Regions from separate parts of the Corynebacterium sp. S7 genome, predicted to be linked through region 3. Evidence: riboswitches for the same ligand, from Rfam matches in the RefSeq annotation. Region 3 holds a riboswitch; each other region holds the start of a gene.

Region 1 (4,184 bases), on a different replicon from region 3:
CGGCATATACTGATGGCCATGCCAACATGGAAAGAAATTACCTCACAAAACCCTGAGCATTCCCAGAACTACGCGCGTCGCTGGGAAAACATGATTGCGCAGGGTCATGACATCGACGGCGAAGCCCGTTTGGTTGACGCGATCGCGCCGCATCGCGGAGCAAGGATTTTGGACGCGGGTTGCGGACAAGGTCGCCTCGGCGGCTACCTGGCGCAGCGTGGCCATGAGGTTGTAGGAACGGATATCGACGAGGTCCTGATCGGCCACGCCAAGGAGAAATACCCCGAGGCCACCTGGTACGTCGGCGACTTGAGCACAGACCCGATTGCCGAGGACAACTTTGAGGTGGCGGTTTCGGCCGGCAATGTTATGGGTTTCTTAGCCCCAGAAGGCCGCGAATCCGCCCTGCAGCACATCTTCGACGCAGTAGCACCAGGAGGACGCTTTCTGGTTGGCTTTGGCGCCGGACGAGGCTGGGGATTCGACGACTTCATGGACACTGCCAGGAAGGTGGGATTCTCAGCCGAGAACGTCTTCGAATCCTGGGACCTCCTGCCTTTCAACGAGGGCTCACAATTCCTCGTCGCATTCTTCCGCAAGCCAGCAGAGTTGACGTTCTAGCCTGAAGTTTTAGCCAGCCACCCAAGCACGATCGGCTTGGGCAAAGAACTCCACTTCGTGCCTCGAGGCTAGGTTGCAAGCGGTGGCGGCATCGTCGAGAAGCTCTGGCGATCGTGCCAACGTCTCCTCGACGCGCTGCACCGCACCGCGCGCTGATTGCTCGAAGTCGGGGCCTGAATAGGTATCGAGCCACTTGTTGTAGGGGTGGTCGGGGTGATTCTGGTCGGCAAGGCGGGTGCCCACTTCGAAATAGAGCCAGTAACAGGGCAGCACGGCAGCTTCACCGACGGCCTGCGGCTTAGAGTGCGTCTCGGCTACCAAGAAATCTGTGTACGCGCGAGTCACCGGAGACGGCGCAAGAGTGTCGGCCGGTGTGTGTGCAAGCCACGTGCGGTGCATGCCCTGCTCGACCTCAATGGCATCGTCGGCATCAACGGCCCACTCGCCGCCAAGTTTGCGCAGAGAAGTTGCGTAGCGTTTCAAATACAGCGCATCCTGCTGCACATAGAAGCTAAAATCCTGCCTACGCAGCGCGCCTGAGCCCAAATCCTGGATGAAGGGCAGGGCCATGATGTCGGTCAAGTGGGGCGCGGATTCCTGCCAAAGTCGCTCGGTGTACGAACCGACCGGCGCGATGCGCGCCTTCGTTGGGGCGGAGGGAGACGGCTGCCATGGCTTGGTACTTGCGGCAGCAGTCATTCGTCGTAAAGTGTGCGTGTGGTCGACCGGCCCGTTGCCTGCGCCGATCTCGAGGTCATCGGCGTAGCGGATCGCTTCGTGAATCCAGCGTGAGGCCCACTCGGCGGCATCTCCAGGCGACATTCCGGCGGCCAGCTTCGTCGCAAGTGCCGACGAAAGCGAGCAGCCAGTGCCGTGAGTATTCGATGTATTGAATCGGCGAACCGGGATCCGATGCACACTTCCATCCGGGCTGACCAGCGCATTATCTGCACAAGTGCCGTTGAAATGACCACCCTTCATCAACACCGCAGCGTTCAGGCGCTCGGCGAGGCGTGTTGCCTGGGAGATAGCCTCCTCGATGGATTCTGCGATCGGTTGCTGGACCAGCACCGCAAGCTCCGGGAGATTCGGAGTGATCACGTCGGCTTGCTGTGCGAGCTCCAGAACGGCGAGTTCCGCGCCTTGGTCAAGGAGGCGATCGCCGGAGGAAGCAATCATGACAGGGTCAAGGACGATAGGGCAGTCAAGCTTTGCGACGAAGCCCGAGACAATCTCCGTGACCTCCTTGGAGCCAAGCATGCCGATTTTGACGGCATCGATGGCAACGTCGCTGCTCACAGCATCAAGCTGGCTTTGCAAAGTATCGCGCGCCGGAGTGTGCACCGCGGTAACGCCTAGAGTGTTTTGGGAAACGATGGAGGTAATCACGCTATAAGCGAAGCCTCCAGCAGCCGAGATTGATTTGATATCGGCTTGGGCACCTGCACCGCCGGTGGGATCGGTGCCTGCAATCGAAAGGATGCGAGGGATCATGAGCGACCCCCGAACTTTTCGGAGCAGCAGAAAATTGTGGCCATTGTGATGGCATGGCAAAGCATCAGGACTATCCCTTCGCTAGTACGAACTAGAGCAGGTTCGACGGGTGTGATCTCAGCATCCACTTACAGGTTTGGATGCACCCCGTGTCACGTGTTGACCACCGTAGCATGACGAAACCCCGGCCGGGGACGTTTTCGTCCTTCGGCCGGGGTGACGTGTGAGATTAGTAGGTAGTTAAGCCCCTGGAGCGGAAGATATTGCGGGCATGCTCCGTTGCTTCCGGAGTTGGTGGCTTAACGTCTTCCAGCTGGTAGTCGAAGCCAATGTTGCGCCATTTGTCGGCGCCCATGTTGTGGAAGGGAAGGACTTCGACGCGTTGGACGTTGTCTTTCCACTTTTCGACGATATCGGCAACGTTGTTGATGTTCTCATCCGAGTCAGTCAAGCCTGGAACCAGGACAAATCGGATCCACACCTTCTTGCCCAGCTTGTTCAGGCGATCGCCGAAATCAATGGTGGGCTGGAGTTCTCGGCTGGTGACCTTCTTGTAGGTCTCCTCGTCACCCGACTTGACGTCGAGGAGGAACAGATCGATGTTTTCTAGGTCCTCGTCGCTAAGCCGAGCACCCAGGTAGCCGGAAGTATCAACCGTGGTGTGCACACCCGCATCGTGGACTTCCTTGAGTACTCGCCTGGTAAAGGCGATCTGGAAAAGTGGCTCACCGCCGGAAATGGTCAGCCCGCCACCGGAGGCGTTGAACACGGGACGGTACCGGAGGACCCGTTTGACTACGTCGCCGACAGTCTCGAGGGTGCCCTCCTTCATCTCCATGGTGTCCGGGTTATGGCAGTACAGGCAGCGCAGCGGACATCCAGATAAGAACATGGTCATGCGGGTTCCAGGACCGTCCACCGCGGTGACTAGCTCCCACGAATGCACAAGGCCAATGTCGCCCGTGCGCCGGGCCTCCATCAACTCGGGGCGGGTGTATTCTTCGTCGTCGAAGTCGCCGCCGATACCTGCGGCAACGCCACGGACCTTCTCGCCTTCTTCAGGGGAGAGGGTGACAATGCCCGTTACGCCGTCCTGTGCCACGGTGAATCCACTACTCCTTATCTAGACCTAACTTAATTCTTAGCCTATGCCATCTTGTGGAAGGTACGCGAGATGACGTCGCGCTGCTGCTCCTTGGTGAGCTTGACAAAGTTGACTGCGTATCCGGACACGCGAACGGTGAGGTTAGGGTAGTTCTCTGGGTGCTCCATCGCATCTTCGAGGGTGGACTCGTCGAGGACGTTGATGTTGGCGTGGTAGAGACCTGCCTCCATGTTGTTCTGGGTGCGGTTGGCCTTCATGGAAGCCATGCGCTCGTCGAAAGTTTTAGCGGACATTATGTGTTCTCCTTTTAGATAGTTTTTTTGGGGGGTTACTCGCCGGAATCCATGACGAATCCTGCATCCATGATTCCGACAAGGTTGGTGATCTGCTCATCCTTGGTACGGCCCAGACCAGATGGCGTAATGGTGTTGGTGAGCGAGATGCCGTCGAGGGCGTCGTTGTAGTCCAACTTGCCCACTGAGAGCATCGAGGCCACCATGCCGTGGCTATCGGCGCCGTTTTCTGGGTTGGCGCCTGGTGCGAATGGGGTACCTGCCTCGTGGCCGGATGGGAAGGAACCGGTGTTCTTGCCATAGACCACGTTGGAGGTAATGGTCAGAACGGACTGGGTAGGCACTGCATTGCGGTACATCGGGATGGCCTTGATCTTCTCCATCACGGTGTGCACGACAGTAGCGGCGATGTCATCGGCACGGTCGTCGTCGTTGCCGTAGAACGGGAAGTCGCCCTCGGTCTTGTAATCGACAACCAAGCCGGTCTCGTCGCGAATTGGGTAGACCTTTGCGTACTTGATGGCGGAGAGCGAATCCGCCACGATGGACAGGCCAGCGATGCCACAGCCCATGGTGCGCACAATGTCGGAATCATGCAGAGCCATCTCGATGGACTCGTACGCGTACTTGTCGTGTGAGTAGTGGATGATGTTCAAGGCCTCGACATAGGT
Region 2 (4,184 bases), on a different replicon from region 3:
CTACGAAAGCCGGGGCGTTCACCAGTGCGGTTGCCACCGACAGGCGTCGTTTTTCGCCGCCCGACAAGGTAAACGGGTTGGCTTCCAAAAGATGCCCGAGCCGCAGCCTGGCCACCAATTCGTCGATACGCTCGCTCGACGCACCCGAGATGGCCAGCTCATCGGCGACGGTGCGCGCGACAAACTGATGCTCTGGGTTTTGGAAGACGTAGCCGATGCGCTGGGAAAGGTCCTTTGAACGCCACTCATGTGGAGGTTTGTGTAACCCCTGTCGCACGCCCTCGGCTAGCTCAAGGCTGCCTCCCTGTGGCTTCGCTAGGCCAGCAAGAACGGTGGCAAGGGTGGTCTTCCCCGTCCCGTTCGCGCCGAGTAGCACGCTCGAATGGCCTTCGGGCAGCTCGAGTGTGCGCGGTGGTCCCCAATCGGTAAGCAACTCGTCGGCCTTGACCAGCCACGGAGCGCCGACTGCAGGTCGCGGCGGCGGAAGTTGTGGCGGTCCGGGTAGATCGGCGGGCTCAATCTGTCGCATGCCGGAGCTATCCAGGCGAAAGAGCGTATCGACGAGGCCCAGCCACGGCTCGGGGTTATGCTCCACGACGAGAAGCGTTGCCCCTGTGAGCGCGCAGACCTCGGTGACTGCAGCGATGATGGATTCTGCGCCCCCCGGGTCCAAGTTGGCGGTGGGCTCATCGAGCACGATGATGTCTGCGCCCATCGCCAGCACGCCGGCGAGCGCGAGGCGCTGCTTCTGCCCACCCGACAGGTGCGAAGTCGGGTGATTCAGTGGCACGTCCAACCCGACCATGGCCAGGGCTTTTTCCACGCGTGGCCAGATCTCCTCGCGAGGCAGTCCAAGATTCTCGCAGCCAAAGGCGACATCGTCGCCGACGCGACCGGAGATGACTTGGGAATCGGGATCTTGCAGCACCATACCTACGGAGCCATTGACAGTGAGGCTACCTGTGCGGGTGCCCTCTTCGTCGTCGACAAGCAAGCCTGCGATCACACCGAGCAACGTCGACTTTCCGGCACCGGAATCGCCGGTGAGGAGGACTTTTTCTCCGCGTTCAATCTCAAACGAGACGCCGCTGAAGGCGGGCTCGCGCCGAACCGTGTGATGGTAGGACAGGTCGGTCGCCGAAATGGCGGGTGAGGTCATCGAGTCCTGCCTGCAGCGAAACGATCAAGCGCGCCAGTCTGCGCCAGAGCCTTGACTAAATAGTGTCCGAGCAGGCCTGCAAGCAGCGCACCAGAGATGATTAGCGAGCCTAGGTAGATCATGTTGAACTCGATGGACTTTGCCAGGTTTGCGCTGGTAAACAGCTCGAGGACGAAGGCGCCAAGCGCCGCGCCCACACCGGAGAGCATAGCTACGGGCAGGGTGAACTTCTTATAAGCGAAAGCCAGGAAGACCAGCTCTGCGCCGAGGCCTTGGACAATGCCCGAGTAGAGTGTTTCCACTCCCCATTGGCTGCCCAAAATGGCCGAGACCGAGGCGGCAACGACCTCCACAAAGATGGCGGCACCTGGTTTGCGGATGATGAGGCCGCCCAGCACACCGCCGAGGAACCACACGCCGGCGAAGAGGCCACCGAAACCGGGTGTCAGGGCATCAAGCGCGGTAAAACCGGCGTATCCAATCGAGTTCCACAGCCAAAAAATGAGGCCACAGGCCACACCGAGAACTGCAGCGGTGACAATATCAATAACGCGCCATTGCATGCGAGAACGCATAAAATTGCTTCCTTCCTAGCGCCGGTACTAACCGGATCAGGTTCAACGGTTCGCCAGCTTTCCTGGCATCTCAGCCCCGACTTCTGCAGGGCACCCGTGGGTACGCGATTAAGTTAAGCAAACATAAATTACTTTTCCAAGTCCGCCGACGTGAAGTGCGCGGAACCATGACCACCGGAGCGGGCCCAGTTCACTTCAAGCTCATCCTTGGTGCCAAAACGGATCAGGTGCACTGCAACAACGCGTTCGAGGCGCTCAACAGCTCCTGCTTCACCATCGATCGAAAGCATGAGTACTCCGTCGCCCGCAATCATGTCGCAGGTGGTTGCGGGGAGATCCTGGCCCTCAGGCGACGGGAATGTAAGATGCCCACGGTTGGTGTCTGCATCCCAATTGGCGGAAATCTTCTTGCCAAAATGCGATGCCAATTGCTTTCCGTAGCGACCTGGCCGATCAGTCTTAACACGGGCCGTAGATGTGAAAGTAGCGCTCATAGGCGGACAGCTTACTCCAATTTCCTTAAAAGAAGTTTCAGGATCAGCTCATGCATGGGAGCTTGGACATTGCCGCGTTCCGCCTCACGCACAATCGCGCCGACTTGGGCATCGAGCTCGCCGACGATTCCGACTTCCAGATCACGCTGCATCGACGTGGTGGAATCGGCTGGCATGCGATCTGCGAAATCCATCGTACGATCCACAACATCGCTGCTCAGGGGCACTCCCCTCGCCCGACCCGCGGAGGCGACCTCCTGCATGAGAGCACTTAACGACGATCGCCAGAAACCGCGCAGCTGCCCCAGGGGCTCGTCGACAAGCGATCCTAGTGCCCCGCAACACGCGACGAACATTGCTTTCTCCCACACATCGACGAAGATGTCTGTGCGCACGATGCAGTCAATGCCTGCGGACTGCAACGCGTCTGCGAATTCATCAAGGACCTGCGACTTACTGCCATCCCAGGTGCCGGTGGTAAACGAGCACGGCCCACCGTGAAATTCGACCTGCGCCGGGCCCGTGTGATGGAAGTAGCCTCGGACAACGCCAGGCAGAGTGCGCCCTGTGCCCACGACCTGGGCGACTTCGTGGGCGGACTCAACAGAGTTCTGCGTGACCGCAACGAGTGCCTCTTGCGGGGCGCCCTCAAGCACCTCCGCGAGGTTTTGCCCGGTGGCCTTCATCGCCAGGATGATCACGTCAACATGCTCGACCTCGCTGATGTGGCCGACTGCTTCGACTTTGATTGGGTCCTCATTATTGAGCACGATGCCACGGCTTCGCAGTGCCTCAAGCGTCTTACCGCGCGCCACCGCGACAACCTCGTGGCCACTTTTCGCCAAACTGCCGGCGTACCAGGCCCCAACCGCACCAACACCAATACAGGCAATTTTCATGTTTTCTATCCTACGTCGCATTCTAAAGGCACCATCCACAGGTAAACTTTTTAGCGTTCCCGCTTTCGACCGCACGAAAGGTAGACAAACATGGCCGGTGGCTTGCTTGCGCTTCTCGACGATATTGCCCTCATCGCCAAAAAGGCCGCCGCAACGATGGATGACGTTGCCGCGCTAACCGCAAAGACCTCCGCAAAGGCCGCGGGTGTGGTGATCGACGACGCGGCCGTGACACCTCAATACGTTGCCGATGCTAGTCCAGCACGCGAACTTCCCATGATCTGGCGGATCACCAAGGGGTCCTTCTTCAACAAGCTGATCATTGTTTTGCCGATTGCTTTGCTACTCTCGGAGTTCGCGCCGTGGGCACTCACCCCAATCCTCATGCTCGGTGGCACCTATCTATGTTACGAAGGTGCCCACAAGATCTACGAACAGCTCACTCGCGACAGCCACGAGGCCGAGGAGAAGGCAGCCAATAAAACACCTGAGGACGAGGACAGTCTGGTCCGTTCCGCCATCACCACAGACCTGATCTTGTCTGCAGAGATCATGGTGATTTCCCTCAATGAGATCGCGGATCAGACTTTCTGGATGCGCGCCCTGGTCCTCGCGCTGGTCGGTATTGGCATCACGGTCCTTGTCTACGGTGCCGTAGCACTACTCGTGAAAATGGACGACATCGGTCTTAGTTTGATCAAGAGCGGACGTGCCCCGAAGCTCGGAACTGCCCTGGTCAAGGGCATGCCGGTCGTGCTGAGCATTATCGGAGTGATCGGTACCATCGCCATGCTCTGGGTCGGCGGGCACATTATGATTGTTGGCTTCGAAGAATTCGGCTGGACCTGGCTATACGACACCATCCACGGTTGGGAAACTGCAGTAAGCAACAGTTTCTTGGCATGGCTGATTAATACCGCGGGTTCCTTAGTTGTAGGCCTGATCTGGGGCTTTGTCATCGTGGGTCTTCTCGCTCTGTTTAAGGCCCTGACACCGAAGACTCCTAAAGCTCAGGTTTCTAGCTAGTTTCCGCTACAGCATGAGTGCCAATGAGACC
Region 3 (4,184 bases):
GCGATCGCGGATCATATGCGCACGTCCCTGGTGCAGGATGCTTTGCTGATGGCTAAGGGCCAGCGTGGAAGCCTTAAAGGTGCGATTTTCCACTCGGATCACGGCAGCGTTTACACCTCTCACGCATTCCAGGACACCTGCAAAGAGCTTGGAATTAGGCAGTCAATGGGATCAATCGGCACCAGTGCGGACAACGCGTTAGCGGAGTCTTTCAACGCTGCGCTGAAGCGGGAAGTCCTCAAGGATTCCAAGACCTTTGAGAATCAATTGCGCTGCCGCCGGGACGTGTTCCGCTGGTGTATCCGTTACAACACGGTGCGCCGACATTCCTGGTGTAAATATCTCGCGCCTGCGGTGTTTGAGGAGCGCGGTCCTGCTATCCTGAAATCTGCTTCCTGATTAAATCCTCCGTGTCCACTTCCCGGGGGTCGGGCCCTACCCACCGCTGCTACTTCGCACACTCAGCACAGCTTCACCCCACCCTAAGTTCATGCCTGCTGTCACGAACTACTGGCGTCTCACGACGCCACCACAGTGCGCACACCGTTGGCTGATAATCAGAATTTCGGTTTTGTGCAGGTCACAGACCCGCCGCAGGAGCGTGAAAACTTTTCCGTTCGTGCGTTAAAAACGGGTTAACGGCGGCGCTTCGCGGCCCGGCGTTGGGCACGATTCCCGCCCGTTTTCGACACCACTGCCGCCGCGTCCTCGGCAGCGACGGCGGCGTTGAGAACCTGGGCAAGTTCGTGAACCGCTGCAACCAATTCCTTGTGCTGCTCGGTTACGAAAAAATCGCGCCCTTCGCGCAGATTGCACGCCATTGCGCGCACGACTTTCGCCGCCTCCCCCGCTTCCTCGGCAGGGGTTCGTCGGTTCAAGCTCAGCTGGTTTCGCGCTTCGGCAAGCGCGTCCCGGTGGCGTTGCTCGCGTCGTTTGCGCGACGCCGCCGCGCGGCACGCATCTGAGCAGTAGCGCGCTTTTCGTCCTCGCGGGTCGGTTCTCGGGGGGATCGGTCCGCCGCAGTTCTCGCACTCGTTGCGCTCAGTCATGGGGCGATTATAACGAACGTTCGATATAATCGGTGCATTTTTCACAGGTCTCTGACCAGCACAAAACCGAAAGTCAGATTATCTGCCAAAGGTGTGTTGCTTTTGGTGAGTGTCGCGGCGCCGGCGCCGGCGCGGGCGCTGTGACGCGACGGTCGATGTGTGCGGGTCGATGCGGGGTCACGGAAGCGGTGTGTGAAACCGGGGTACAAGTGTGTTGGGGTCGTCATGGTGCGTGGATGGAGCATCATGCGGGAGAAGAGTGATGGTGGGGCAAGGAAGCCGTGAGGCTTCCGCGCCAGCGCGTCGACCGGGACGCGCATCCCCGGGAGATGAGCGCGATGTGCGCGGACGCATTCGACCCGGGTGTAAACATTGTTTACCGATAACCGAGCGGCAGTCCCCGCGCAAAAGTCATCCCCGGGTGGCGGTGGGGTCGGACCATATGTAAACAATGTGGTGCTGTTGCAAAGTTGGGCCAGGGTCGAAAAGCCCAACCTCAAGACATTAGTTGTCCTTGCTCCGGGGTGCTTAAGCTGTCTCGAATATCCGGCTGACGATCACCGCGTCCGGGTTCGGTTGCCCGTAAGCAAACATCGTCCCCTGGCCTTTCCGTAATGAATGCATCGCTTCCATCCCTTTCAACGTCCGGTAGGCGGAAATTCGGTTTTTGAACGCTCCCTTCGGCCCCAGGATTCTTTTAAGTCGGCCATGATCTCCCTCGATAACGTTGTTCAGGTATTTCACCTGCCGGTGCTCCACCGTCTGAGGGCAGATTCCCTCCGCCTTCAGCTCGGATATTGCCCTGGCCAGAGCTGGTGCCTTGTCGGTGTTGATGACCCGCGGGGACCCGGCTGTCGTATTCGACCTCAGGGTCTTGGCCAGGAAACGCTTGGCCGCCGCGACATTGCGCTTCGGGGAGAGATAAAAGTCCAGGGTCTGCCCACCGGCGGTAATAGCCCGGTAGAGATAGCACCACTTCCCGCCGACCCGGATGTAGGTCTCATCCACCCGCCAGGAACTGGCCTGCCAGTCGGGTACCTGCCGGTACCAGCGCGTCTGCTTATCCAGCTCAGGGGCGTATTTCTGCACCCAGCGGTAGATCGTGGTGTGATCGACTGGCACACCCCGCTCGGTCATCATTTCTTCGAGATCGCGGTAGCTCACCCCGTAGCGGCAGTACCACCGCACCGCCCACAGGATGATGTCACGGGGGAAATGCCGACCGGAGAAGATGCCCATGGCTCTGATTATTTCACGCCGGTCTTTCTACTGCCCCAACTTTGCAACAGCACCCTCCTGGGATGCCTCACCACGTCTAAGGGCGGAGCGACCATCGTCGAGCAGGTTGCGCTCCCGCCCCGCATAAGTTTCGACGTCACCGCGGCCAGTAATCCAGGATGCCCGCAGCGGCGGAAGACCGACGAGCGGGTCACTACCGGGCCCGGCGGTGCGGTAGACCCGAACAGGCGGGTTGGGTGCGCCGCCGGGACCATCTTCTAACGATATCTCCGTGACCGGGACCTGGAGGTCGTATTCTTGGTCATGGACGTGGGCTAGGGCGTGCTGAGCCGATGAGCTCATAATGAGGGTTCCTTTTCCTTCGCCGGCATTACCCGGACAGGTTCGACGGTCGCAGGCTGCAACAACCCGATCTCAGCCCTTGCATTGGGGCTCCCGTATGGACGGAACCAATCCTAACAGGCCGTTACACCCATCAGCCCGCCATATATGGCAGCGAGGGTCGCTCATTCCGTGACCGGGGCGGCATTCCTGGCACATTCATCGGGGGGCCTACGACCCGTGTAGAGTCTGCATTGCGGGATTTTCCTCGCACACCACCACCTGCAGTCTCTCCCATATTGTTGTCGAAAGTCATCTGCACAGATATCAGAAGGCGATGTTGGGTGGAGGGGTTACGAACGCCTGAGTTTCATTTCCCCATGGTCTCTGCGGCTCGGCATTGTCGGTCCGTCTCGAGCATTCGGCTAGTAGTGCTTTGTTAGGTGGGGGCGCGGCCGCAGTACGGGCAATAGGCCAACAACCTGATGACAGCGGTCTGGAGTTCGGCGAGTGTGACATAGAAACTCACACCGCCTTGCGAGCTTTTGGGTCCGCAGCCAACCGTTGGATAGTGACAAACAGATGCGCCGCGGTCACTAACACCGTGTGGTGATGCCAGCCCAACCAGCTGCGCCCCTCGAAATGATCCAGACCCAGCCCGTGTTTCAACCTCGATCCACCGATGTGCCCTCGGTAAGCGATTGAGATCGGTTGCAGGCACCGTCAGGGATTTCGGGCAAGAGTGATCCCCAGATCACGTCGTCGTCTGGTTGTTCCACGAATTGGTAGGTCGGCTCGGGCCGGAGGGTTTCGGCTCAGGTGGTCAGGAAGAAACAACAGCCGGTGGCGAGTGACCGTGCTCGAACAGCTTCCGCCACTGCGGCTCCCATTTCCAGCCCTGCGGTAGGTGCAGGACCAACCGTCGTGCCCTACGAGCAATGCGGGCCGCCACCATGACGATCCGACGCCGGATCGTCGCAGTCGTAGCCCTGGCCAGTGCCCCGGCCGCGATGGTCCCGGCAGCCCTGGTGAGGTTGAAGGCCATGACCGCCACCACCAACCACGCCGCGTTCGCGGTGAACACACCTGAAGGCATATGCGCCAGCGCACTGTTTTTCAGGTCGGCGTTGACCTGCTCAATGATCGCGTGCTGCTGGTGGGTTTTATCCGCGGCCACGGTATCGATGAGACCTGAGTCGGCGGTGGTGAACACCGCATGGAAGCGGTGCAGATCAAACAGTCCCGGTTGATCAAGATCCTTTTTGTTCAGCTCTGGGATCCGGCGCACCACCAGCCGACCGGGAACCTGATCAGCCTCCTTCTTCGATGCAAAAGCGACGAAGGAGATTTCCGCGACTTCTGCTGAGGAGATCCATCGCTGGGTGTCCTCGTCGAAAAGCGCGTCGGTGTACTCAATTGTTTCCCAGGACGTGTCCGGGATCGTGGCGATCGCGTTCTGGATGTTGGGCGTCATCCGCGCGGTGATCGACACATCCGCACCTGCGGTCAGTGCTGCATGGATGCTGGGCCGGCCGTAGAAAGCGGAGTCCGCACGCACCAGCATTTTCTGGTGCT
Region 4 (4,184 bases), on a different replicon from region 3:
TGATGCCATCCGCCGTGCCCGCGATACCGGTGACTTCTCCCAGCTCGCTGACTTGGTCGGTTCCAACCCAGAGCAATTAGCCTCGGCTTTGGCCACGCCGATTGAGGTCAAGCGCGAGCCCGTCTTCCCTGTTGCCAGCTTCGGTGTTGCAATGACCCCGCTGTATACCACTTTGGCATTGTGGGTGGGCGCGTTGCTTTCCGGTGTCGTTCTGCGTGCGAATGTGTCGCGCAAGGATATTGACGAGGCTACTTCCGCAGACTCTGCTGATTCAGCACCGCAAGAATTCACCCGCACCGAGCAATATTTCGGGCGCTTCGGCATCTTCGCGCTCATCGGCCTGGCACAAAGCACCTTGGTGGTGCTCGGTCTGATTATTTTCGTCCAGATCGAACCCGTCCACCCATTCCTGCTTTTCTTGATTGCATGGCTTGCATCCCTGGTGTTCATGCTGATCGTCTACACCCTGGTGCTCTCCTTCGGCAACGCAGGCAAGGCCGTCGCGGTGGTGCTTCTGGTATTGCAAATTTCGGCAGCCGGTGGCTCCTACCCCCTCGAGCTTCTGCCCAACTGGTTCCAAAACATCAGCCCGTGGCTGCCAGCAACCCACTCGATCAACGCGATGCGTTCGGCCATCGCAGGCACCTTTGAGGGTGATTTCTGGATCAGCTTCGGCTGGCTCGCGCTCTTTATTGTGCCCACGCTGCTGCTCGGCGTAGTTTTGCGCCCGCTGCTGGACGGCTACAACCGTTCCATGACCGAGGCAATGGAGAAAACGAAGCTGATGTAGTGGCCCCGCGGGTAATCGATATCGAAGTCCTGAAAGACTGACTCCCCGGGGTGCAAACCAGCAAAAAGCCCCTCGGCTGCGCAATGCAGCCAAGGGGCCAAGAGCCTGAAGAAACGCTAGAACTAGCGACGTTCCTTAATACGTGCAGCCTTACCACGCAGATCGCGCATGTAGTACAGCTTCGCACGACGAACGCGACCATGGCGCTCTACCTCGATGGAATCAATGTTTGGGGAGTGTACTGGGAAAGTACGCTCAACGCCGATGCCGAAGGAGATCTTACGCACGGTAAAGGTCTCGCGGATTCCGGAGCCCTGGCGACGGATAACAACACCCTTGAACAACTGGGTACGGGTGTTGGTGCCCTCGATAACCTTTACGTTAACGTTCAGGGTGTCGCCTGGGCGGAAATCTGGGATGTCGGAGCGCAGCTGTGCTGCGTCGATCTTGTCAATGATGCCGTTGCTCATGTTAGGCAATCCTTTTCAATTCTGGACAGAGGACCCTAGCGGCTTTTCCCTTATCAGGGCGCTCGGCTGGTTCGTGTCAGCTACAAGTACACGTGCTGCCACAAAATGACAGTCAACGCTCACATCTTGCCACACCGCTCCCCGATCCCCCAAATTTCCAACCGGGCAAACTCCCTGCAAGAAACGATTGCGAAGAAGTTTTGGCCTAGCTAACCTAAGAGTCTAAACCCACGGGTGCCCGAAGGATCGGGCTGAGATCGCGCTTTTGTCTCCTGCGCGGGACCGTTTGAACCTGTCTGGTTAGCACCAGCGAAGGAAGGAAAGGCTTCTTGGCACACGTGTCCTCACTAGATCTACGCTGCTACGTCATCACCGGCCGCGGCGACGCCGACCACATCGTCCGCGTCGCCTCCGAGGCTGCCCGCGGCGGCGCCGGAGTGATCCAGGTGCGCTCCAAACCCATCGATGCGGGCGACCTGTTCGCGCTGGCAGAGCGCGTCGCGCAGGCTGTTGCCCAGGTCAATACGAGCACAAAGATACTTATCGACGACCGCGTGGACGTCGCCCTGGCCCTAATCAATCGCGGTGTGCCTATCCACGGTGTGCACCTCGGGCAGTCTGACCTGCCGGTCCAGGCAGCACGCGAACTCCTTGGCCCCGAGGCCATTATTGGTCTGACCACAGGAACCGAAGAACTCGTCCGCTCGGCAAACGAGGTAGCCGAGTGCATCGATTACATCGGAGCTGGACCGTTTCGCCCCACACCGACCAAAGACTCGGGTCGCCCACCCATCGGGCTCGGTGGCTATCCCCGCCTCGTCGAGCTATCCGAGCTGCCCATCGTCGCTATCGGCGATGTCCAACCAGCGGACGTTGCAAACCTGGCAATGACGGGCGTGGCAGGCAGCGCCATGGTGCGTGCTTTCATGGATTCGCCAGACCCTTATTCCCTGGCTCAGCAGGTGGTTGCGCATGCCTAAGCACGTTTTTGTCATCGGTGGAGGAATCATCGGCCTGGCTACGTGCTTCGAATTCCAAGAGGCAGGTTTCAAGGTCACCCTCATTGATCCAGACCCGGCTTCCGGTGCCACCCACCACGCCGGCGGCATGCTGGCGCCCACAGCCGAAGTGCAATACCAGCAGCATTCTCTTGTCCCACTCATGCAAGCCTCGGCTGAGCTCTACCCCAGCCTCATCGAGCGCGTTGGCCAGCACACCGACCTGCCCACCGGCTATCGCACCGACGGCACCCTGCTGGTCGGAGCCGACCGCGCAGATGCCACCCATCTCACCGATCTCACCGGCTACCTGAAACACGAGGGAATTAAGGTAGCAACTCCGACAACACGTGAGGCGCGCAAGATGGAACCGGCGCTCTCTCCGCGCATCGCGAAGGTTCTTGGTATCGACGGGGATCACCAGGTCGCGCCGCGTCTGTTCGCGGAGGCGCTCTACGATGCCATCTCCCGCCGCGGGGCACACTTCATCCGGGAAGAGGTCACCTCGATTGAGGGCCACTCCCCCACTACGGCGATTCACCTAGGAAACGGGCAGGTGGACTCGTCGCAAAGCTTCGTTGTGCTCAGCCCTGGCCTCGGTGCTGCGACGATTGACGGTTGGTTTGAGGGTGATTCCACGCCGTTGCAACTGCGCCCCGTCTACGGCGACGTGCTGAATCTACGCGTGCCAGCAGAGATGTTCCCGCTGATCACTCGTGTGATTCGTGGGTTTGTTGAGGATCGTCCGGTGTACCTGATTCCGCGCGAGAATGGGCTGCTCACCATTGGTGCGACCAGTCGCGAGGATTCCCCGCAGCCGAGTGCCGGGGCGGTATACAACCTGCTGCGCGACGCGATTCGCATTGTGCCTGGCATCGAGGAATGTGAGTTTGTCGAGGCGACCTGCGGCGCGCGTCCCGGCACCCCCGATGATCTGCCCTACCTGGGCAAAGCTGGCACGAACCTGATCGTGTCCACCGGTTATTTCCGCCACGGGATTCTACTTGCTGCCCTCGGCGCAAAAAGTGCGCTCGCGCTCGCTACCGATAGCGAAGTGCCCGCCGATCTCACAGCGTGCGATCCGTTTCGCCACGCACTCGTACCTAATTCAGTCCCTAATTAATAGGAGCACCATGATTACCTACACAGTCAATGACAAATCCGTCAGCACGCAGGCCCTTTCGGTCGAGGACCTCGTGTTGCAGCAGGTCGGCACCGAAACAGGCGTGGCCGTGGCTATCGGCGGGGCCGTCGTGCCACGCTCGGGGTGGTCGCGCACCATTGCCGACGGCGACACTGTCGATATTCTCACCGCTGTGCAAGGAGGCTAATGATGCTCACGATTGCCGACAAAACCTTTGAGTCTCACTTGGTCATGGGCACCGGTGGCGCTAGCTCCCAGTCGCTGCTCGAGGAAGCACTTGTTGCCAGCGGAACTCAGCTGACCACGGTCGCCATGCGTCGTCACCAAGCAACGGCCGGTGGCGGAGAATCCGTCTTCGAGTTGCTCACCCGCCTGGGTATCGCGCTGCTTCCGAATACGGCAGGGTGTCGCACTGCCCGCGACGCCGTTTTGACCGCGCAGCTTGCGCGCGAGGCCCTGGGCACGAAGTGGGTCAAGGTAGAGGTCATCGCCGACGAGCACACACTTTTGCCCGATACGGCCGAGCTTATCGACGCCTGCGAGATCCTCGTCAGCGAAGGCTTCACGGTGTTGGCGTATACCTCGGATGACCCGATCGTAGCCACCCGCCTAGAAGATGTCGGCGTGGCTGCCGTGATGCCACTCGGCTCCCCGATTGGCACAGGTTTGGGCATTCTCAATCCGCACAATATTGAGCTGATTTGCACGCGGGCCTCAGTTCCCGTGCTCCTGGATGCCGGTGTGGGCACCGCCTCCGATGCGTCACTGGCCATGGAATTAGG

Evidence for each region. Region 3 has a riboswitch for thiamine pyrophosphate ahead of ACXZ66_RS14125 (phosphomethylpyrimidine synthase ThiC). Riboswitches for the same ligand answer to the same signal wherever they lie in the genome.
Region 1: another riboswitch for thiamine pyrophosphate. It lies ahead of ACXZ66_RS07355 (bifunctional hydroxymethylpyrimidine kinase/phosphomethylpyrimidine kinase); the one in region 3 lies ahead of ACXZ66_RS14125 (phosphomethylpyrimidine synthase ThiC).
Region 2: another riboswitch for thiamine pyrophosphate. It lies ahead of ACXZ66_RS05705 (ECF transporter S component); the one in region 3 lies ahead of ACXZ66_RS14125 (phosphomethylpyrimidine synthase ThiC).
Region 4: another riboswitch for thiamine pyrophosphate. It lies ahead of ACXZ66_RS08965 (thiamine phosphate synthase); the one in region 3 lies ahead of ACXZ66_RS14125 (phosphomethylpyrimidine synthase ThiC).

The regions. Positions count from the first base shown of each region.
Region 1 is NZ_CM136760.1:1,530,659-1,534,842, forward strand. Features, by position in the region: gene ACXZ66_RS07350 (class I SAM-dependent methyltransferase) at 19-621, shown strand; gene ACXZ66_RS07355 (bifunctional hydroxymethylpyrimidine kinase/phosphomethylpyrimidine kinase) at 631-2,115, opposite strand; TPP riboswitch at 2,171-2,275, opposite strand; gene pflA (pyruvate formate-lyase-activating protein) at 2,345-3,217, opposite strand; gene grcA2 (autonomous glycyl radical cofactor GrcA2) at 3,262-3,513, opposite strand; gene ACXZ66_RS07370 (pyruvate formate lyase family protein) at 3,549-4,184, opposite strand, start outside.
Region 2 is NZ_CM136760.1:1,170,793-1,174,976, reverse strand. Features, by position in the region: gene ACXZ66_RS05710 (ABC transporter ATP-binding protein) at 1-1,159, opposite strand, end outside; gene ACXZ66_RS05705 (ECF transporter S component) at 1,156-1,734, opposite strand; TPP riboswitch at 1,730-1,842, opposite strand; gene ACXZ66_RS05700 (DUF2218 domain-containing protein) at 1,863-2,228, opposite strand; gene ACXZ66_RS05695 (2-dehydropantoate 2-reductase) at 2,240-3,127, opposite strand; gene ACXZ66_RS05690 (DUF808 domain-containing protein) at 3,218-4,153, shown strand; gene zupT (zinc transporter ZupT) at 4,160-4,184, opposite strand, start outside.
Region 3 is NZ_JBTIYK010000002.1:35,407-39,590, forward strand. Features, by position in the region: one part of gene ACXZ66_RS14110 (IS3 family transposase) at 1-399, shown strand, start outside; gene ACXZ66_RS14115 (hypothetical protein) at 636-1,049, opposite strand; gene ACXZ66_RS14120 (IS6 family transposase) at 1,578-2,288, opposite strand; partial or broken gene ACXZ66_RS14125 (phosphomethylpyrimidine synthase ThiC) at 2,343-2,630, opposite strand; TPP riboswitch at 2,628-2,737, opposite strand; partial or broken gene ACXZ66_RS14130 (IS701 family transposase) at 3,135-3,278, opposite strand; gene ACXZ66_RS14135 (IS1380 family transposase) at 3,433-4,184, opposite strand, start outside.
Region 4 is NZ_CM136760.1:1,869,250-1,873,433, forward strand. Features, by position in the region: gene ACXZ66_RS08955 (YhgE/Pip domain-containing protein) at 1-790, shown strand, start outside; gene rplS (50S ribosomal protein L19) at 913-1,260, opposite strand; TPP riboswitch at 1,481-1,595, shown strand; gene ACXZ66_RS08965 (thiamine phosphate synthase) at 1,590-2,240, shown strand; gene thiO (glycine oxidase ThiO) at 2,233-3,381, shown strand; gene thiS (sulfur carrier protein ThiS) at 3,392-3,589, shown strand; gene ACXZ66_RS08980 (thiazole synthase) at 3,592-4,184, shown strand, end outside.